DNA from 4 places in the Sporolactobacillus terrae genome. Region 1 is predicted to be linked to each of the others. Evidence: predicted binding sites of a transcription regulator. Region 1 holds the regulator's gene; each other region holds the start of a gene.
What was found. The regulator LexA, encoded in region 1, represses DNA repair genes until DNA is damaged. The targets are predictions, from matches to a motif close to CGAACATATGTTCG.
Positions count from the first base shown of each region.

Region 2: a site for LexA is predicted at 2,609-2,622, ahead of K7399_RS07770 (YolD-like family protein). Genes of this name have one in related genera too.
Region 3: a site for LexA is predicted at 3,331-3,344, ahead of K7399_RS03160 (DNA polymerase IV). Genes of this name have one in related genera too.
Region 4: a site for LexA is predicted at 2,639-2,652, ahead of uvrB (excinuclease ABC subunit UvrB). Genes of this name have one in related genera too.

Region 1 covers NZ_CP082837.1:1,029,115-1,034,846, reverse strand. Annotated here, with positions in the region: gene K7399_RS04725 (YneF family protein) at 95-310, opposite strand; gene yneA (cell division suppressor protein YneA) at 802-1,101, opposite strand; gene lexA (transcriptional repressor LexA) at 1,261-1,875, shown strand; gene K7399_RS04710 (phasin family protein) at 2,082-2,420, shown strand; gene K7399_RS04705 (ABC1 kinase family protein) at 2,443-4,122, shown strand; gene K7399_RS04700 (hypothetical protein) at 4,235-4,825, opposite strand; gene K7399_RS04695 (pyruvate oxidase) at 5,064-5,732, shown strand, end outside.
Region 2 covers NZ_CP082837.1:1,627,259-1,632,990, reverse strand. Annotated here, with positions in the region: gene K7399_RS07785 (iron-containing alcohol dehydrogenase) at 48-1,211, shown strand; gene K7399_RS07780 (YjcZ family sporulation protein) at 1,281-1,376, opposite strand; gene K7399_RS07775 (SOS response-associated peptidase) at 1,454-2,140, opposite strand; gene K7399_RS07770 (YolD-like family protein) at 2,210-2,572, opposite strand; gene K7399_RS07765 (aminopeptidase) at 2,717-3,961, shown strand; gene K7399_RS07760 (tetratricopeptide repeat protein) at 4,051-5,115, shown strand; gene tig (trigger factor) at 5,327-5,732, shown strand, end outside.
Region 3 covers NZ_CP082837.1:701,253-706,984, forward strand. Annotated here, with positions in the region: gene pepF (oligoendopeptidase F) at 1-1,394, shown strand, start outside; gene K7399_RS03150 (hypothetical protein) at 1,459-1,629, opposite strand; gene K7399_RS03155 (YhjD family protein) at 1,699-2,064, opposite strand; gene K7399_RS03160 (DNA polymerase IV) at 2,061-3,290, opposite strand; gene K7399_RS03165 (DsbA family protein) at 3,460-4,365, opposite strand; gene K7399_RS03170 (YitT family protein) at 4,801-5,715, shown strand.
Region 4 covers NZ_CP082837.1:463,207-468,938, forward strand. Annotated here, with positions in the region: gene K7399_RS02065 (hypothetical protein) at 212-376, shown strand; gene K7399_RS02070 (cell division protein) at 560-1,756, shown strand; gene K7399_RS02075 (AbrB/MazE/SpoVT family DNA-binding domain-containing protein) at 2,099-2,389, shown strand; gene uvrB (excinuclease ABC subunit UvrB) at 2,775-4,745, shown strand; gene uvrA (excinuclease ABC subunit UvrA) at 4,753-5,732, shown strand, end outside.

The DNA.
Region 1 (5,732 bases):
TGCTGAAAACGTATCGACAGATCAACCAAGTAAATGTATCGCTCGCAAGACTTTTAAAGTCTCACCGCTTAAAAACCCTGTTCCAATAGGGTTTTTATTTCACTTGATTATTGATGGCTTTCATCATCTGATTAATCTTTTTCTGCGATGGGTGCTGACCCATTTGTGTCATCATCACGCGTAACATGTTTTCGTTAATCGGCGGGTTCTTCTTCAAATAACTCATCATATATTTACGGGCGATCAAGAAACCGAGAATCAATCCGACCGCGAGACAGATCACGCCTATTAATATGTATAACCAGAGCATAGTGTGCGTCCTCCTTGTATCAAATTTCCATAGTTCAGTTTACACTATCTCGCGAATCATGGTCAACTCTGTTACAGAAAGAACGGGCGGCATCTGTTCCGTACGGTTACGCTGCATGCAGTTTTTATTCATCAATCTTGCGCTTCTTGAACATTTCAGCTGTTCGTCTACCACAGGTGTCTTGTGGTTGCATTTAGAGCCCAGTTAATAAAGAGATGACGCTGATTCCGTACTGGAAAATCACAAGTCAAGATTTACTGTCTTTATCGGTAAAAAAAAGAAAGCATAGACTGAATATCAGTCCGCTTTCCATCTGAAGGAGGATGAAAAATGGCCATTAATGGAAAAATGCCATTAATGGATTCATAAGCTTCAAAAACAAAAAGGAAAAGAAACAATTGTACTAATACATCATTTCATCAATCCTTTTGTTATATAACAGTATAGCACACAATCGTCTTTTTTGCTCCTTTTAAAGGCTTGGGATTTCATTATTTATTTTTTTTCACTGGAATAATCAGCTTTTGGTTGGGAACAATTTGATCGCGCACCAAACCATTTTCATTTTTCACCCAATCAATGAATGCCTGCTTGGTAAGTCTCGGCGTTTCATCTTTGTAATCGGTCGCAATTGACCACAATGAGTCTCCGTGCTTGACCGTTACTTCCTTATATATTGTTTGATCCGCAGCAACTGTATTCGTTAATGTAAAAAATAAGACAACAGATAAAATGCAGAATATGATAATAAATGATAGTCCTCTGGTCTTGTGATTTGCCTGCATATTCATTTAAGTTCCCCCTCATTAGGAATGCTTGTTCTCAAGAACGTTTGTTCGTTTTCTCTATTTTAATGCGAACATGTATTTGTGTCAATGCATTTAGAACAAATGTTTGCATCTGTTTTTTTCAAATGCTATACTATTGTCAAGATAAGGAAAAGGAGAAGTATCATGAAACTCTCAAATCGGCAGCAAGCAATCCTTGATTACATAAAACATGAAGTTGCCAGTAAAGGTTATCCCCCTTCTGTACGTGAAATTTGTGATGCTGTTGGGCTCGCATCGAGTTCAACGGTACATGGTCATTTAGCGCGACTTGAAAAAAAAGGCTTAATCAGACGTGATCCCACAAAGCCAAGGGCGATTGAGGTTCTCGATCATGATGGAGACATTTTCACCGAGAAAACCGTCAATATTCCGGTTATTGGTAAAGTAACTGCAGGGCTTCCGATTAGCGCAGTTGAAAATATTGAAGAATATTTCCCTGTTCCGCTCTCAATCGTTGAAGACGATGACGCATTTATTCTTAATGTAACTGGTGAAAGTATGATCAACGCCGGAATTCTCGATGGCGACAAAGTGATTGTCCGTCAGCAGCGCACTGCAGAAAATGGAGAAATCGTTGTCGCAATGACCGATGAGGATGAAGCAACCGTCAAACGATTCTTCAAAGAGGAGGACCATATTCGTCTACAACCGGAGAATCCGTCAATGAATCCGATTTTACTTGATAACTGTGCGATCCTCGGAAAAGTAATCGGCGTATTTCGCACTATCAAATAACTTCTCTCAGTCGTTCATTGCTTGTTACCACCTCCTGAAGGGTCTCGTTCTTCAGGAGGTTTTGTTTTATGGAATAAAAAGGATAGCGAATGATTTAGAACTCATCCATCGAGTGCTCCAGAACAGCATTTCAAGTGACAATAGGTTGGTTCCGTATACAGGTACCGTTCAGTCGGTTAAAATAGAGAAAAGAAAAGGAGGAATGAATGATGAACGAATGGTTGAAAACAGGTTTCCTTATTGGGATCGGGGCAGCCTCTGCCGGCAAGGAGAAAGTCGAAAAGATACTTAGTGATCTTTCCAATAACGGCAGCGCGGCAGCTGATGAAACGAAGGTATTGCTGAAAACATTAGGTGATAAAGGTAAGAAAAGTACAGAGAATTTGAACCAACAGCTGCATCAAGGCATCAGCGATTCACTTCACGAACTTGGATTTGTAACACATGAAGAACTGGCACAGCTTCAGCAACAAATAGCCTTTTTGGAAACTGAAATTAAGCAGTTAAAGGCGGTTGTCAGCCAGAACGAAAACGAAGAAAAATAACCTTTTTTCAGGTGAAGCGACAATGATTGGAAAACACATTCGTCATCTTAAAAGATATCGAGAAATTGTTTCAGTTCTGGTTAAATACGGATTCGGCTATCTTGTAAAAGATGTCGGCTTGTTTCATTTGCTCTCATTACCCAAACAGATTGCGGCTGATTTATCCGGAAACGGACAAGAGCAAAGATCATTAGGGCAACGTATACGGCTTATGTTAGAAGAACTCGGACCTACTTTTATTAAACTTGGCCAACTGCTTAGCTTGAGAACCGATATATTGCCGGAACAAATTGCTGACGAATTGCGCAATCTTCAGGATCAGGTTACACCCGTAAACGTAGAATCCATCAAGCAGATTATTGCTGAAGAATTCGGAGCACCCGTTGAAGACGTCTTTGCTCGTTTTGACGATTCGTGTATCGCTGCGGCTTCAATGGGTCAGGCGCACTATGCTCAATTGAAAAGCGGCGAGAAAGTTGCAGTTAAAATCAGACGTCCGGACATTGAATCGGTTGTTGCCAATGACATTGAAATTCTATGGGACTTAGCCTCCCTTGTCGATAAACGGTACGAATGGGCACGCACTTATCAAGTGTTGGATCTCGTGGAAGAATTTTCTACAGCCGTTCATAAAGAATTAGACTATACACTAGAAGCGCGAAACACCAAAAAGCTTTATTCCTTTTTTAGGGATAACGATCAAGTCGTCATTCCTAAGGTTTACGATGATTACTCCTCAGCTCGCGTCTTAACCTTAGACTATATTAACGGTTATAAGGTGCAGGATTTACTTGAGCGTACCCCGGCCGATATTGATAAAAAAACGCTCTGTGAATGGCTTGTTCGTTCCTTTCTGGATCAAGCACTCGTCTTCGGCATTTTTCACGGAGATCCTCATCCCGGAAATTTATTCTTCTTCTCCGGCAACAAAATCGGCTACATTGATTTTGGTCAAGTCGGTTATTTAAATGAAACGATGAAACGAGATTTCGGCGATTTAATTATTGGATTAATGAAAGGCAACACGGACATGTTGGTTCGTACGTTGTCTGTAATGACTGACATTCCGGACGATTTGAATGAACGTCAGTTCAAAATGGATCTGGATGCACTGCGTGAAAAATATTACATGCTCCCTTTTAAAGAAGTACACATCGGCAAAGTCGTTCATGATATCTTTGAAGTGACCAAAAAACATCGTATTGGCATTCCAAAGAACTATACACTGCTCGGGAAATCACTCATCACGCTCGAAGGAATCATTACCCAGCTCGATTGTGAAATAAGTATTCTTGAACTTGCAGAACCCTATGGTCATAAATTACTCATACACCGATTGAACCTGACTGATCTTACAAAGAAACTATTCATGAACAGTTATGATGTTGTTGACAACAGTATACAACTGCCTTCTTTATTGCGGAAAACACTCACGCATTTAAATAAAGGGAAAACTCGTGTAGAAATGAAACTTCCCCAATTAGAATTTCTACTTGCAAAAGTTGATCGCGCTGCGAACCGTATTTCATTCAGTATTATGCTGCTTTCATTCAGCATCATTTTGGCATGCATTATTCTCGGTGAGGCATTTGGTGCTCGATCGCTTATCAGTAACGTGCCAATTATTGGCATAGCGGTCACCATCGTTCTTTTCATGTTTATGATCGTCCTTCTTTCAATTTTCCGCTCCGGCCGCTTTTAAAATCGGAGCCTTCCTTACTTTTGATCAGGATTAAACGTTGGATTCTTTGGTGAACAGGCAATGACATCCGCTTGCACGGTTTGCCGCCAAACTCAGGATGACTTTCTTATCGTCAAGGTGCCTTAATCGTCAAACGAAAAATTCGGGAACCAATCGTCGAATCAAGTGTTGCTGCAATGCGATTAAGCTGCACCTGCACGATAATCGCATTGTCTAATTTCTCCTCTTTATGGCGCAAAAGCCGATTGCACTCATCAGACAGAAAGCGGATTTTCTGCTCATCAATTCCTTTCCCCGCTAAAAAAAGTGTAGCTGCTCTACCATGCTCCGGACGTATCGTGATCCAACGCGCTCCGGGTTTATTTGAGATCATACGGCAGACACAGCCTTCAGCAGCATCGGCTATCGCGAGCAAAACATCTTGCCGGTCACTAGATACGGCTGTTACCTCTTCCTTCAGCTGTGCAAGCATTGCAGAATCGATCGCATAAGGATGATCTTGAAACGTAAACATGCGTTTTATCCTTTTCAATCGTTTCTCACTTCCCGTACATGCGATGAATTGATAGTCTGAAATACGTACAAAATTTGGTTTCTTCGACAGACTGATCTGAATTTCTCCCTCATCGTTCGCTTCAACTTGGTTTCCGTCACTCACCACAGATATCCATTGGTTCGATGCAATAATCGAAACAAAACTCAAATATAACCCCTCCTTCAAGGCTTCTTCTCTATTATAGAAACAATCCATTCGAAAAAGAAGTATCGATCAACCTGTCCGTCGATGATTTATGAGCATATCGGTTTGCATTTTTTTCTATTTGTCATAAAATGAACCCATAAGGTTCAATTTATTGTCACATTTTATATAGAGAAAGATCTTGAAACGTAAACAAAAATCTGTTTCAAGAATGTATTCAACTCTGGAGGAGGAACCCAATATGGGAAAAGTAAAAGCAAGTGATGCAGTCGTCAAGTTGCTGGAAAACTGGGGCATTGATCATATCTATGGTATCCCCGGCGACTCCATTGACACGATGGTTGAAGCATTACGCAAAGAAGAAAGCAAAATAAAATTTTACACGGTTCGTCATGAAGAAGTCGCTTCACTCGCAGCTGCAGCTTATTCAAAACTAACCGGAAAAATCGGTGTGTGCCTTGCAATTGGCGGTCCTGGTGCGATTCACCTACTCAACGGCATGTATGATGCTAAGATGGATCATGTACCGATGCTTGTACTTGTCGGACATATTCCATCACGTTTGACCGGAACCGATTATTTTCAAGAAGTCGACACAGTGGAACTGTTTAAAGATGTTGCTGTATACAACAAAAAAATCACAAGCGCCGAAAGCTTCCCGGCTGTTGTCAACCAAGCAATCCGCACGGCTTATACAAAACGCGGCGTTGCGGTTCTCTCCATTCCGGATGATATTCCGCTAGGTGAGATTTCCGACAGTGCGCCTCAACTTTCAACGATTTTTGAGAAGAAAACGCCTGGTCTTGTTCAAGATGATTTGAATGATGCGGTAGCCTTAATTAACAATGCAACGCGTCCGGTCATTTTAGCAGGTGTTGGCGCGAAAAATGCAAAGAATGAACTCAAAGCC
Region 2 (5,732 bases), 600 kb from region 1:
GAGAACGAAATGACGGAAGATCTATTATGAAAGCGAGTGATCCTTTTATGGACAATTTTATTTATCACAACCCGACTAAACTCATCTTCGGCAAAGGGCAGCTTGATCAATTGAAAACAGAGGTCGCGAAATACGGCAAACGTGTTTTATTGGTCTATGGGGGCGGGAGTATTAAACGCACCGGGCTGTATGATCAAGTGCTCGAACAGCTTAAGGCAATGAGTGCCGAGGTCTATGAACTTGCAGGCGTTGAACCTAATCCACGATTGACAACGGTAAAAAAAGGCATTGCGCTTTGCAACGACCATGCGATTGACTTTTTGCTCGCTGTGGGAGGCGGAAGCGTGATCGACTGCACCAAAGCGATTGCTGTCGGCGCGAAGTTTGACGGTGATCCTTGGGCGTTTATTACTCGTCAAGAGACGGCAGAGGATGCCCTTCCATTCGGTACGGTGCTCACGCTTGCCGCGACCGGATCGGAGATGAACCCAAACTCTGTAATCACAAATTGGGAAACGCATGAAAAATACGGATGGAGTTGTCCATTTTCATACCCTGCATTCTCTATCCTTGATCCCAGCTTCACGTTCTCTGTACCGAAAAATCAAACCATCTACGGTATGGTGGATATGATGGCTCATGTCTTTGAACATTATTTTCATCCGGCAAAACATACACCCCTTCAAGACCGCCTGTGTGAGTCGATTTTGCTTACGGTCATTGAGGCTGCCCCGAAGCTTGTTCATGATCTTGAAAATTATCAGCTCCGCGAAACGATTCTCTATTGCGGCACAATGGCTTTGAATGGGATGGTTTCGATGGGCTTTGAGGGTGATTGGGCAAGTCACAATCTAGAGCATGCAGTATCCGCAGTGTATGATATTCCACATGGCGGCGGCTTAGCGATTCTGTTCCCAAATTGGATGAAGCATAATCTAGACGTTAATGTCGCTCGATTTAAGCAACTGGCCGAGCGTGTTTTCCATGTCGATCCGCTGGGCAAATCGGATCGGGAGGTTGCCCTTGAAGGAATCCGGGCGCTTCGTGAATTCTGGACAAGCATTGGGGCACCAAGTAGACTGGCGGACTATTCGATTGACGACAGCAAGCTTGATCTTCTCGCTGATCGTGCGATGGCCCGAGGCGCTTTCGGTCAATTTAAGGTTCTCGGCAGGCAAGATGCACTTGCCATTTATCAAGCTTCGCTTTGAGACTACAGAAAAATCCGCCAGCTTCTGAAGGAGCGGCGGATTTTTTTTGTCCTTTGATGGACGAAGAAATCAATAAACATAAGCAGCACCAATAATGATAAGTAAAATGAACAAAACGATCAGCAATGCGAAGCCGCTGCCATATCCGCCATATACAGCACCCATGAGTCGACACCTCCTCATCACGAGATACTTTATTTATATGAAACGATCGGTATCTGCGCTTGAGTTTTTGCCCAATTTTACTCGTGATGGGTTTGCTGCTTTTCGATCAGGTAAGGGGCGTTGTTGCGCGGTGAGTTGACATCGCGTGATACTTCGTAGCAGTCCATCTGCCCTGAATCATACGGACGAAGAAGATCAAGCAGTTTTTTCGGATCGCTGGAAGCATTGAGCCAACGTGCTTCATCTTCATGATTCAAGATCACCGGCATTCGGTCATGAATCGGCCGCATGATTGAGTTTGCCTCAGTCGTAATAATGGTGCAGCTGTGAATCAATTGCTGGTCTTTGGTCTGCCAGGAATCCCATAACCCGGCCATTGCAAAAAGCGATCCGGATTTCATAACAAATCGAAAGGGCACCTTTTCCCTAGGCGTCTGATGCGTCCATTCATAAAAAGAATCAGCAACAATAAGGCAGCGTCTTCTGCGGAACGCGTGGCGGAAGCTTGGTTTTTCCGCAATGCTTTCAGCCCGGGCGTTGATCAATTTCCAGCCGATTTTCTCGTCCTTGGCCCAAGAGGGAATTAAGCCCCAGCGGAGGAATCCCATTCGATTTCCACCCGAACTGTTGACGACAGCGACAATATTCTGACCGGGTGCGACATTATAATTGGGTTGATAGCGCGCTTCTCCCGATGCGTGCTTAATCTGAAATCGATAAATCAAATACTCAAAAGGAGCGATTAGCGTAAATCGTCCGCACATCGTATGATCCCTCCTGTCTTGATGTTCCACATAAAGTATAGCAGATCTGAACGCAGATTCTGCAAGGAGTCAAACGTCCTGCCGGCTGCTGAATCGAACGTCAACAATAGTTTGCGGTGGGAGGTTTTGAGAGATACCTGATGAATTGGAAATGCGTACCTTCTGAACATACGAATCAATGGATACGGTACAGTTCTTCAATGTATGGATTTTCCCATCATGATAATAGTCAAGATCGATGGGCAGCTTTCTGCTTGAGGCATCATGAATCATACGTTCAATTTCCTCAAGCTTTTGCTCATCTAATTGCGGTTTTGCGATTCTATCCGCGTGGCGTGCCATTTCTCTGAGTACGGCAACATGTTCAGGGAGCATCATTCGGCTTGACTCCCAGCGCATATTTGATCCTTTTGTCAATTTGTTATGCTTCACCCGAACCCCTCCTTATTTTCTAAGGAATAGTATACACGAATATACGTTCTCAGGTGGAGTCTATCAAAAGGTTTACCGGATCCAAAGTTTTCCATAGGTATAAAGTGGGCTATAATTAAGAAAAAGAAACATGGAGGCAAGATTATGGAACCATTTGAAGCATCATTAAAAAAGTTTGCCAAACTGGCGATAAAAATTGGCGTTAATCTGCAGCCCGGGCAAGGCTTGTTCCTGACGTCGCCGATTGAAGCCGCACACTTTGCGAATCTTGTTGCTGAGGAGGCCTACCAAGCGGGTGCAAAAGACGTCACGATGCGATGGGGCGATGATGAAACGGAAAGGTTGCGTCTGGAGCGGGCACCTGAAGAAGCGTTAAAGCAGATTCCAGATTGGAAATTTGCTGCGCAAAATGCAGCAGTCAAAGATAACTATGCAGTTTTACATATTTACGGACCCAACCCGGATTTGTTGGATACGATCGACGATGCGCGTGTCGGTGCCTATATGAAGGCATCCAGTAATGGGTTGAAGCCGTATATGGAATGCATTATGAAAGATGAAACGCAATGGTCGATTGTCGCATACCCGACAAAGGCATGGGCGAAAAAAATCTTCCCGAACAAAAATACAGGCGAAGCGCAAACGCTGCTCATGGAAGAAATTCTGCGTATCAGCAGAGTCAGCGGCAATGAGGATCCAATTGAAGCATGGAACGAACATAATGAAACGATGCACAAAGCCAGTGAATTTATGAACCGCATGAACTTTAAACAATTAATTTATTCTGGTCCGGGCACTGATCTGACGATTGATTTGCCACAAGGGCATATTTGGAGCGGTGGTTCAGGCCCTTCGACAAGCGGGATTATGTTCAACGCAAATATTCCTACAGAAGAGGTATTTACGATGCCGCATAAACGCGGTGTCAACGGTACCGTTTCCAGTACCAAACCGCTGAATGCCGACGGCCGCATCATTGACGGTTTCTCGCTCACTTTTAAGGATGGGGAAGTCGTTGATTTTACAGCAGAAAAAGGCGCAGATGCGTTGAGGCATCTGCTTGACTCTGATCCGAATGCGCGCCGGCTCGGCGAAGTGGCATTGGTTCCGCATCATTCACCGGTGTCTGAATCGGGACTCGTTTTCTATAACACGCTCTTTGATGAGAATGCATCGTGCCATTTGGCATTGGGGAAAGCATATCCAACATGTATTAAAGGCGGTAACGATCTCGATGAAGTCGGCCTAGATCAGGCGGGAGTAAACGATAGCTTAATTCATGAAGATTTTATGGTTGGATCTGAAGAACTGGATATTGATGGCATCACTCAAGACGGCAGGCGCGTGCCCGTATTCCGCAACGGTGCCTGGGCATTCTCATTTGATTGAGCAAATTTGAGGGAGCTTTTCGCACCTAAATTGCGAAGCCTGCCAGAAACTGATATTCTTAAAATAAAGTTTTGGAAGCGGGACGAACGATGAAAAAAAAAGGTGGATCGATTGGCGGCAGCGACAAGGTGGTGCCGATTCCTCATTTGGAAGAACGCTTACTGAGCAAAGCCATGCTGCTGGTTGAAGAGAATAGACACAAGGAAGCCTGTCAGTTGTTTGGCAAGCTTTTGGAATTGAATGTGCGGGATGTTCGTGCGCTTTACGGGTGGGCCGTTTGCTCCATTGAACTGGGGGATTACTCGGAAGCGGAAAAAGCCGTGGTGCTGCTGCTTGAAGCAGATACTCCCTATTTTTACGAGGTGTTTCGACTTTATCTTACCATTCTTATTGAGCGCAAGGATTATACAAGCGCGATCCGTGAGATCCTGACGATTCGTAAGAAAAAAGGATTACCCATCGAATTCAAAGAGTTTTTGGTTCACATGCAGAAATTCTGTCAGATTCGTCTGCATGAACCCTCGTGGAGCGATGTTGGTTTGGAGGAAGCCGATGAAACGGATCAAATGACGAAACCTGATGCGGACACGGAGCATCGGGAATCGTCCATTGACTGGCCGGCATTGGAGAAGGCGGACACCATTAGCCAAATGCTGCTCCTCAATAACTTAGCTGATCAATTAAAAACAACCCATCTTCCGGAAATCCAGCGTTTTCTACTCGATGATCAGCAGCCTACCGAGCTTAAGACGATGTTGCTTTGTGCGGTTAAGGAAGGACATCTTGCTCAGAAAGTGGCCGTGCACAAATTTGGTGAAATTTACGATGCACAGCTGGATCACGCGGATTTTTTGAATAAAGAGTTTGCGGATCAAATTGAAGCTGTAATTCGCCGGACGATGGAATCGGAAAATCCGACATTGACCACGTCGGCAGTTGAAATGGAGCGCATGTTTACCATGAATGTTTATCCGAAACCGATTGTACCGAGTCAACCAGAAGTTTGGGCAGCGCTCTTCTGCTTACGGGCGATGGGCGGTGAATCGGAACAGGAAAAAAAAGACGTTCTTGCGCATTTTGGTGTCAATGAGGATGATTTTTGCGCGGCGAGCAGCATGCTGCATGGTGTAGAGGCATACGACATTTGGTCTTAGCGTATTGAAACATGTGGTTATGTCGATAATTTGCAACAAATGTGTTTTTCATAGGAAACGGTTATGTTATAATAACATGGTTTGCAATTGCGTTGCCAAAGTAGTCGAGTCATTAGCCTCGAACTGGCGGACAAATGATGACTTTGTACGCCATTCAGGCAGAAAACCAAGATGCAGAATAGCATGAAGATAGATGTTGGAGGTAAAACGAATGACTGTAGATGCAAAATGGGAAAAAAAAGAAGGTAATGTAGGCACACTGACGTTCTCAGTTGATGCCGAAAGTTTTAATCAAGCCCTTGATAAAGCTTTTAAAAAGGTTGTTAAAAAGGTCAACGTACCTGGTTTCCGTAAGGGCCGTGTGCCACGCGTTCTTTTTGAACAGCGTTTCGGGGTAGAAAGTCTGTATGAAGATGCAATTGATTTTGTTCTTCCGAGTGCGTATTCTGATGCAATCGATCAAACCGGTATCGAACCTGTGGACAAGCCACAAGTAGACATTGAAGAGATTGGTAAAGGCAAAAAGCTGGTACTCAAAGCAGATGTAACGGTTAAACCGGAAGTTAAACTCGGTGACTATAAAGGTCTTGAAGTCGAAGAGAAGAGCACGGACGTTA
Region 3 (5,732 bases), 330 kb from region 1:
TCTATCGCCATGCACTGGACGAAATCATCAGAACCCGTCCTCATGTGCTTGACAGTGAAAAAGAAGCACTGCTGGCTGCTGCTGAAGAGGTTACCGATGCGTCATCGACTACGTTTGGGATGCTGAATAATGCGGACTTAAAGTTTCCGACGATCAAGGGCGAGGCCGGACAGGATGTTGAAATTACACATGGCCGCTACGGCACACTGATGGAAAGCGAGAACAGACAGGTCCGCAAAGCTACGTTTGAAGGCGTCTATAAAACGTACGGTGCATTTAAAAATACACTCGCTTCCACTTTGAGCGGACAAATCAAACGCGATACGTTCTATGCTAATGCGCGCAAGTATGGATCGGCACGTGAAGCTGCTTTGTTCCGAAATGATATTCCTGAAGCAGTGTATGATAACTTGATTAAAACGATTCATGAACATTTGCCATTGATGTACCGCTATGTAGCACTGCGTAAGAAAGCATTGCAAGTGGATGAGCTGCATATGTATGATCTTTATGCGCCGCTGGTGCCGAATGCAAAAATCAAGGTCACCTATGATGAGGCAAAAGAAGTCGTGCTCAAAGCGCTTGCACCGCTTGGTGAAGACTATTTGGATAGCATTCGAGATGGATTTAAGAAACGCTGGATCGATGTCCGTGAAACGCAAAACAAGCGGAGCGGCGGCTATTCAGGCGGAAGCTACGGCACGATGCCGTACATCTTGCTGAACTGGCAGGATAACATCGACAGTATGTTCACGCTGGCTCATGAACTTGGCCACTCGATGCACAGTTACTATTCACGCACCAGCCAACCTTATCCGTACTCTGATTACTCGATCTTTGTTGCAGAAGTAGCTTCCACCTGCAATGAAGCATTGTTAAATCATTATTTGCTCAATCACACCGATGATAAGAAAAGAAAACTGTATTTGCTCAACAATCAGTTGGAAGGCTTCAAAGGCACGGTCTTCAGGCAGACCATGTTTGCCGAATTCGAACACATCATTCATGAAAAAGTTCGTGCAGGCGAAGCATTGACGGCGGATCTTTTGACTGAAACCTACTACAATTTGAATAAAACTTATTTTGGACCGGATATCGTTGTTGATCCGCAAATTGGTCTGGAATGGGCACGAATCCCGCATTTCTACTACAACTATTATGTTTACCAATATGCAACGGGGTTCAGCGCTGCCTCAGCACTGTCTGCGCAAATTCTTCAGGAAGGGACACCGGCTGTTGAACGCTACAAGAACTACCTCAAATCGGGAAGTTCGGAATCGCCGATTGAAATTCTTAAAAAAGCAGGCGTAAATATGGCTGAACCGAAACCGGTGCAGCAGGCAATGGATGTATTTGCGAATGTTCTTGATGAAACGGAACGCTTGCTTTTCTGAAACCCGAAAAATGGACTAAGAGGGCGTCTCAAAAGTCAGAACTTGACTTTTGAGACGCCCTCTTTTAGCGGCTGCGCTTCTGATTCCACGTGAGCATGCGAACAATCAAAAAAATAAGGGTAAAGAAAAGGATTCCGGACAAGAACAGGGATTCTAAATGCAGCAATCCAAGCAGAAAATAACCAAAGCAAAGGACCGCCATTACAAACAACAGACAGAGCATAACCAATTTCATCGGGTTCAACCTCCGCAGCTTGTTTAAAACAAGCCTATGACAGCTTATGCGAAAACATGCAGCGGGGGCTTAAGGACGAAGGTAACTGCGTACACGCTCATAGATCCAATCCATTGCTACACTTTTTTGATAGACCAATTCAAATAAACGCCCGCGTGCATATACCTCATAGCAGAACCAGTCGTGACGAATCATCTGCATCTGCTGGTCAAAAAGTTCTTGTTTATTTTTTATCAGATCTGCTCTGACCTGTTCCGTCATATCGTCAAGAACTTCTAAATAAAGGTGCTTAAATTTGGTATCCGAAGCTGCAAGTGCTTTGCGGTCATGGACGAAAGCTCTTTTAATCAGCGGCAGAAGCATGTATTCAGCAGCAATACGGGTTTCATCTTTGCTCATTTCCGATGCGGGAAGAGATACATCATGATCGTTCATCTGAAGTGGCCTCCAATTTTACCTGCACGTACACGAAGCTGACTGGCTGGCAGAAGGGATGCTCCTCGAAAGAGTGCTGTTCTGCCATACTTGCAGTGAATACGGTCCACTGCAGCGCTCAGCCTCGCTTTTTCTTCAATCCGTGCAAACAGATCCAATTGAAACGTTTCCGTACTTTTTTGAAGATCACTGAGCGTTACGGCCGCGGCGCGAATGGGCTGGCGGTTCCAACTTTCGTTGAAAAGACGATGAACCGCATGGTAAATGTCCAAACCAAAATTTGTTGCATAAGGCAATGTGATTTGGCGATGAAAGCCATTGTGCTGCTCAAAGGGACCGGACACACCTATAGAGACAACACTTCCCATATACCTTTCTGAGCGGGCACGAGCCGCCACTTCTTCGCTTAATTCAAGAAGAATGACACGAATCGCTTGTTGATCAGTGTAGTCGTAGGGAAGTGTTAGGTGATGTCCGATTGCTTTTTGGTCGATAAATGTATTTGGCGAGACTGGAGATGCGTCCAATCCATGAGCGGTTTGCCAGAGCAGTTCCCCGTTCACGCCCCAGCGTTTGCGCAGCAGGTCGACCGGAAAACGGGCGAGATGGCCGATTTTGCGAATGCCCATCCCGATGAAGTGCTGTTCCATTCGCTGCCCAACCCCAAAAAGTGCACCGATCGGCAGCGCCCATAATTTTTTTTCCATATTCCTTTTATTTAATAGAGAAATGCCCGTTTGATTCTTTTTGCTGAAATGGTCGCATGCCATTTTTGCCAGTGCCTTATTTGGTCCGATTCCAATTCGTACGTAGATCCCGAAACGCCGCTGCATGTCTTGTTGGATTTTTTGAGCAAGGGTCAGCGGATCACCAAAAAGGTTCAGACTTGAAGTCACATCCATAAACTGTTCATCGATCGAGTAAGGTTCAACCAAATGGGTATAGTGTTGGAGAAAGCGGGTCACCGCGGCAGACATGTTAATATAGTGCTGCATGCGCGGCAGACGGACGATGGCCTGTGGGCATTTGTTCAATGCCTGTCCAAGCGGTTCGGCGGTCAGCACACCGAATTGCTTGGCGATGGGGCAGGCAGCAAGCACAATGCCGCTGCGCTGCTTTGGATCGCCCGCAACAATTAAAGGTTTGCTCCTAAATCCCGGAAAGTCCATCTTTTCAACAGAAGCATAGAACGTCTGCATATCGATCAGAAAAATTGTATGATCCATCTGCACCACCTCCATTCATTAACTATGGATTTATTATACACGAACAAGCGTTCCTTTAATACTGGAAATAAAAACATATGTTCTGTATAATGAGATAAGTGGTTTGAAAGACAAGAAAAAACCCTGCTGTCCAAGCGGAAGCAGGGCGATCTGTTTCGATATGCAGCTTTTAGTTCGCACGAGTAAGATAGGACCAGTACTGTCCGGTTTTTAACATAATCGGCTCGATAACTTGTTGCAGCTGCAGTTTGTGCAATTCCTTTAATGCCTCGTCTTCGGATAGGTCATAGATAACGGCAACTTCCTGAGTGGTTAGGAAAAATTGCTGTTTAAAGTAATCTTTGAGCGGAATATTCGAGGCGGGAATCGGCCGCTCGTTTAATAATTCGCTAAGAATCTGTACATAGACTGAGTAAGGATAATGACCGTTCACTTTAATGGCTTCTGAATCATTACATGGTGTTGAACAGACCAGAGTCGGCAATTCGGTAATGGACAGTTCATTGGCTAATTTACGGTCGCACTGAAATGCTTTGATCGGCCGGCAGGAGTGAAAGTCATTTGAGAATTCCTGTACATTTAATCCGGCGAGACGAGCGACCTTGAGAAGCTCGTCAAATTGATTTAAGCCTTGTTTTCTCAAAAAGATTTGTTCACGCACTCGCTTTAGGAACATTTGACCTGCCGCGCGCCCTTGAAATTCGGCAGCCTTAATAGCATAGGCAATCGAATAAAGAGAGGGAGGGTTTTCAAGCCATACGTCGCTGTCGCAGCACATACCGGTCAGACGCGCATATTTGTCCCATTCCTCAGCAATTTTCTTGGCTTGGTGAAATCGGCAGCAATTTGCCGTATCATGATTAGTTGTCAGTAAGATACGAAAGTCAATATACTTATGATATTGAAGAAGAAATTTTTTGAGCAAAGGTTCAAATCCCCAGCACTCCGGACAAAGCGGATCGATAAACATCAGAATCTCGACGCGTTGAAAAGACCGCTTTTTACCCTTTTTTAGTGAACATGACTCGTTGCCCAGTGCTCCCTCACATGTCATTCCTTCATTAAAGTGTGTCATGAAATCCCCACCTCTCGAAGAAATTTTAAATAAACGGGGTCAAAAAAAGACGCTGGATTCAAATAAGCTTTGCCAATAGTCGAAGTGATCTCTCTCATTATAGCGTGATTCATTATTGCTAAATTCAGCCTTCCTTTATGATATTCTCGTCAACTTAATTCATTGACTCAGACAAAACACGTGTGAAAAAAGCACTGTTTAAGCTTTATCTATTGTAACAAGTTCCGATCGTGAAGGGCAACTCAGGGGTTTTCTCATCACTTGTGTTCACTTTGAATCCATGGCTGAATCATTCGTTTAGTGTGACAAATAAAATAATTAGGAAAATGTTTCCCAAGCTTGAATCCAATACTCATGGTGTTATAATGTGAGACCCGGGGAATTAAGGGAGATCAATAATAAGTGAATCATATCAAATGAAGAAGGAAGAACAAGATGCTACCTGGCTTTACATTTGGAGAACTAATAAAAAAATTAGTGATTGCAGTTTGTGCTGCTTTTTTGTGTGCATTGAGCATGAATTTATTTCTTGTTCCAGCCCATGTTTATGCGGCAGGTATCAATGGTGCAGCCCAGCTGATTTCCGATATTTTGCTTGACAGCGCGCATATTCATCTTTCCATTGGGCTGCTGGTCTTGATCTTGAATTTGCCGATTGCCCTTCTAGGATGGTTCAAGGTAGGGAAGAGCTTTACGTTGTTTAGTTTCATTACCGTCGTCTTAACATCGTTTTTCCTGACCGTTTTGCCGCTACACCCACTGTCTTCAGACTTGCTGCTCAATTCTATTTTTGGCGGCATGATTTCCGCGATTGGAGTGGGGGTGGCACTGAAATATGGGATTTCGACCGGTGGGCTGGATATCATCGCGATCTATTTGACGCGGCGCAATCGCAATGCCTCTTCAGGAAAATATTTTCTGATCTTAAACGGTATCATTATTGTGATTGCGGGTGCGGTCTATGAGTGGCAATATGCTCTGTATACATTAATTTCACGCTTTGTAAACAGCTATGTGATCGATATGATTCACACGAAGTATCAAAAGTTGACGGTGATGACGGTTACCAACGAGTGGAAGCGTCTGACTAAGGCGATACAAGACCAATTTGATCGCGGCATAACGGTGATTCCTTCATACGGCGGATTTACCGGATCTAAGAAGACCACTTTGATGATCGTCATCAGCCATTACGAACTCTACAAGATCGAACGCCTGATTAAAGCCATTGATCCCAATGCCTTCACAAATATTTTGGAGACAAACAAGATCATCGGTACCTTTCACACAGAAGAGCAGCAGCGAGCGGTTCAAGCGATGAAACACGGCGAGCACACGCAAAAAGCGTAAAAAACATTAGGATATCA
Region 4 (5,732 bases), 570 kb from region 1:
AGTACGTCCTGTATGCAACGCGAAAGTCACCGCATCCTGCGGAAGTAAATCGACGGAGAGATTCCGCTTATCAACTGGAAAAACGTGAACAGGAGGGATTTTGCTTTGCATAACCGGAAAACCTCCGCTTATGTACTCCGAAATGAGATCTGCTCTGCATATAACCGAAAAAACTCCGCTTATGTTACGAGTTGCTTAATGAAGGACCAGAATGCTTAATGAAAAAGAAGTGAGAGGGGCCGGTATCATTTTTAACTATCTCAAAAAGATTCAAGAACCCCTCATTGAGATGCTCGGGCGCCAGCGGGATCGCGCCTTGTTGATGCGAGCAGCCGCAGCAATAAAAAGGCATCGATCGCTGTTTGATCAAGTATGATTGATGCTTTCGGCCTTGTTTTGGAACGAAGATAGGAAATTCAAAAGAACAGAGTAAAAATTTTCCTTGGGAACGGCGACAAAGGGTCAACTCATGTATAATTAAAAGAAAGTGCGGGCAGGAATCTGCAAGCTTTTTGTCGAAACATCAAGAAGATTGGATCGAAAGCTGGGGGAATTGGACATGTCGGACATCATCGGATTGATCTTTTCTAGTGTTGCATCATTTTTTATGAATCCGCTGCTTTATTTGCTGATTTTAGCATTGTTTGTATACAGCACGCAGCGGGTGCGAAGGGAGCGGTTGTCGTTTCGTGTGAAGGCGTATGGGATGTTCAACACAATTTTTGCAAGCATCATTCCAAGCATCCTGGTCGGCCTTTGCGGGTCGCTTGTGCTTGCCGTGACCGGTGCGAGTCTTGCACCCGGAGTGATTGCGCTGCTGTCGCTTGCAACGGTGGCGGTTTTGCTCACCTGTCAGCAACGATTGTTGTCGCCGGCCATCGCAGGCGGCGTGACCGTGATTGCAGCTGCCGTGATGCCGGCTTTCCATACACCATATGCATTCCTCAATCGTTGGATCGAAGAGATTCATTCGATCGATTATGTGTCATTTGGTCTGTTTTTGACCGTCGCCCTGCTGATGGAGAGTACGCTCGTCTTTTTCTGGGGCACGCAGCAGTCCTCTCCCAGACTGATCGGCAGTTACCGCGGCGGATTGGTAGGCGCCCACGAAGCTTGCCAATTATGGATTGCGCCGCTGTTTTTGCTTGTACCGGTTTCCGGGGCGATTCCGGCTGTCGGTGCATGGCCGTTTGTGTCAAACGGTTCGTCATTCAGTTTGGCCCTGTTTCCGCTTGGGGTGGGGATCGCTCAATTAATCACCTACGCCATGCCGCGCCCCGCGGTACGTCAATCGGCCCTCTGGATGCTGGCGACAGCAGGAGTGATGGCCGCTTTTGTCGGAGCAGCATTACTCTTGCATCAATCGATGTTTATTGTTATTGGCGGAGCTGTCGTTCTGATCAGCCGGCTTGCTTTGGTTTGGTATCACCACCATTTGCGTCAGACACGGCCGTTCTATTTCTTGATGCCGAACCGGGGGCTGCGCGTGATTGGTGCCATTCCTCATTCACTTGGGAACCGGATGGGCATCGTTCCCGGTGAAGAAATTTTACGTGTCAATGATTTGGAAGTAAGCAGCGTTTCGGACTTCTATGAAGCATTGCAGAAGCATGGTGCGTACTGTAAGCTTGAAGTGTTTGATCGGTTCGGTGAGCAGCGCTTCGTTAAAGGAGCGATTCACGAGAATGATAACTTTAAAATCGGTTTGCTCTTTCTAGAGAGGGATGAATGGAATATGCAGGCAAAAGACAAATAGCCGATCCGAATCTCGAATAGTATAACAGAAACAAAATACGTTCAGGAATAGAGGAACGCTTTTGATCGTAACGTCCTCATTCATGCTTTTGGGCGGGGGCTGCTCGCGGCTCTCGGCGCACGAATTTATTTCTGAACGAGTTGTTTCCATTCTTTGATTAATCAATGTAAAATAGTTACTGAACTTGAAGCACTCTGAAAAAATGTGAGCGTTTCACTTATTTTGCAAACCTGTGTGTTTATGAAAAATACCGGTGTCTCTGATGCGTTGTGCAACATAAGATGGTGCTATAATTGGGCATAGGCTCTGAATGAAACAATGTCTGAGAGGAGGAATCCTGGAATGAAATCAACAGGAATTGTACGGAAGGTTGATGAATTGGGACGTGTTGTCATACCGATTGAGTTACGGAGAACGATGAATATTAAAGAGGGCGACCCTTTGGAAATATTCACGGAAGATGAGCGAATCATCTTTAAAAAATATGTGCCGAATATGGCGTGCCAGATTACGAATGAAGTTTCACCGGATAATTTGGTTCTTGCAAACGGCAAGCTCGTTTTGAGCCGCAAAGCTGCGAAAAGTGTGGTTCAAGAGATTGAGCGTTATATGGGTGAAGATATTAAGCCTTAACCCGACTTTCGAAAACTTCCATGGCACTGCGCCATGGAAGTTTTCTAGTTTTCCATAAAATGAATCAAGTGATCTCTCATGATTTTAGCATGCAGATGCTCAATGCTCATCGAAGCTTGCGCGTTCCAATGCTTCACTCCAATACACCGTACCCGTTAAAGGACAGGCTTTCGTGCGCTATTCGATACTTTGCGCTGGCATCGGCTATAATGATGCTGCGCAGTTGAGGAGACGCTTACCCACAAACCAGGAATATCTGTTCGCATTTTGCTGTCATTTTTTTATACAGTTATGCTATAATTTAGGCAAGATTTTTTCTAGTGGAGACGAATCATACCTTTTTTCGTTTAAATAGATAGAACGGAGAAGATTGGAGGACAGTGGTATGGATTTTCAGCTTGTGTCCCATTTCAAACCGCAAGGCGACCAGCCGGAAGCGATTGATAGCTTGGTTCACGGCATTGAACATGGTGAAAAGCACCAGACCTTGCTTGGGGCAACAGGAACCGGCAAGACCTTCACGATGTCAAATGTGATTGCCCGCGTAAAGAAGCCGACACTGGTCATTGCGCATAACAAAACGCTCGCCGGCCAGCTGTACAACGAGTTCAAGGAATTCTTCCCGAATAATGCGGTCGAATACTTTGTCAGTTACTACGATTATTACCAGCCGGAAGCGTATATCCCGCAAACCGACACGTATATCGAAAAGGATTCAAGCATTAACGATGAAATCGATAAATTGCGTCACTCGGCGACAAGTGCACTGTTCGAGCGCCGCGATGTAATCATCGTCGCCAGCGTGTCCTGCATCTACGGTTTAGGTTCGCCGGAAGAGTACGGATCGCTCGTTCTGTCGCTGCGTCCGGGCATGGAGAAAGAACGTGATGCCATGCTGCGCCAATTGGTCGATATTCAGTACACACGCAATGATATTAACTTTACACGTGGTACTTTTCGCGTGCGCGGCGATGTCGTCGAAATTTTTCCGGCCTCACGCGACGATCACTGCATCCGGGTTGAATTTTTCGGCGATGAGATCGACCGGTTGACGGAAATGGATCCGATGACCGGCGAGATCGTCGGCGAACGCGATCACGTGGCCATCTATCCGGCATCGCACTTCGTTACCGGTCAGGAAAAAATGAAACGTGCGATTGTCAATATTCAGAAAGAGCTTGATGAGCGTTTGAAGGTGCTCAACGACAACGGCAAACTTCTGGAAGCGCAGCGCCTGGAGCAGCGGACGCGTTATGACTTGGAAATGATGGAGGAAGTCGGTTTCTGCTCAGGCATCGAGAACTATTCGCGCCATCTGACCTTCCGGAAACCGGGTGAATCGCCCTATACCTTGATCGACTATTTTCCAAAAGATTTCCTGATTATGGTTGATGAATCGCATGCGACCCTGCCGCAAATCCGTGCCATGTACAACGGTGACCAGGCACGTAAAAATGTGCTTGTCGACCATGGATTCCGGCTGCCTTCGGCGAAAGACAACCGGCCGCTGAAATTCGAAGAGTTCGAGGAACGGATTCATCAGATCGTTTATGTTTCGGCGACACCGGCAGATTATGAGCTGGAACATTCCGGCAAGCCGATCGAACAGATTATCCGGCCAACCGGGTTGCTTGATCCGGAAATTGAGATTCGGCCGATCAAAGGCCAGATTGACGATCTCTATGATGAAATCAATTTGCGAATTAAGAAAAAAGAACGTGTGCTTGTGACAACACTGACGAAAAAGATGGCCGAAAACCTAACCGATTATCTGAAAGGGATGGGCATTAAGGTCAACTACCTGCATTCGGAAATTAAGACGTTGCAGCGCATTGAAATCATTCGCGATCTCAGACGGGGCGAGTTTGATGTGCTTGTCGGCATCAACTTGCTTCGTGAAGGCTTGGACATTCCGGAAGTATCGCTTGTCGCAATCCTGGATGCCGATAAGGAGGGCTTCTTACGTTCGGAGCGATCCTTGATTCAGACGATTGGCCGTGCAGCCCGTAATGCAAATGGACGCGTGATCATGTATGCTGATCACATCACCGATTCGATGCGTATGGCAATGGATGAGACGGCACGGCGCCGCAAAATCCAAACTGAATTTAATGAAGCCCATCACATCACACCGAAAACGATTCAAAAGGCAATTCCAGAACTGATTAAGGCCACCTATGAAGTGGAAAAGAAAGAAGATACAGGCAAAAAGAAAAAGAAGAAAATGACTAAGAGTGAACGCAATAAAGCGATCATCAGTATTGAAAAAGAGATGAAGCAAGCAGCGAAGGCACTCGATTTTGAACGCGCCGCCGAACTCAGAGACGCGCTCTATGAATTGAAAGCGGAGGGATAACGCGCACATGGTACTTGAGAATATTGTTGTTAAAGGCGCACGCGAACACAATTTAAAAAATGTCAACGTCACCATACCTCGGGATAAAATGGTCGTGATTACCGGTCTGTCGGGGTCCGGAAAATCATCGCTGGCCTTCGATACGATCTATGCAGAAGGGCAGCGCCGTTATGTAGAATCGCTGTCCGCCTATGCGCGCCAGTTTCTCGGTCAGTCGAATAAACCGGATGTCGACGCGATTGAAGGCTTGTCGCCGGCGATTTCAATTGATCAGAAAACGACGTCGCACAACCCGCGTTCCACCGTGGGCACCGTAACGGAAATCTATGATTATATGCGGCTCTTATATGCGCGCATTGGCCACCCGTACTGCCCAAAACATGGGGTCGAGATCACCTCGCAGACGATTGAACAGATGGTCGACCGAATCATGGAGTACCCGGAACGGACAAAGCTGCAAATTCTGGCTCCGATCGTCTCCGGAAGAAAAGGCGCTCATGTGAAAACACTTGAAGACATCAAGAAAAAAGGCTATGTCCGAGTTCGCGTTGACGGCGAAATGCGCGAGGTTGCTGAAGCGATTCAGCTTGAGAAAAATAAAAAGCACACCATTGATGTCGTGATCGACCGAATCGTTGTCAAGCCGAACGTCCAGGGGCGACTTGCCGATTCGCTCGAAGCAGCAACGAAGCTGACCGACGGCCGTGTTGTGGTTGACATTATCGGCGGCGAAGAACTGCTTTTTTCCGAACAGTTTTCATGCCCGTATTGTGGTTTCTCGATCGGGGAACTTGAACCGCGTCTCTTCTCGTTCAACAGCCCGTTCGGTGCCTGCCCGGATTGTGACGGGTTAGGCTCGCGTATGGAAGTAGATCCTGATCTGGTGATCCCCGACCGCTCGAAAACATTGTCCGAGGGAGCAATTATTGCCTGGGAACCGACGAGTTCGCAATATTACCCGCAGCTGCTGAAATCGGCGTGTGCTCA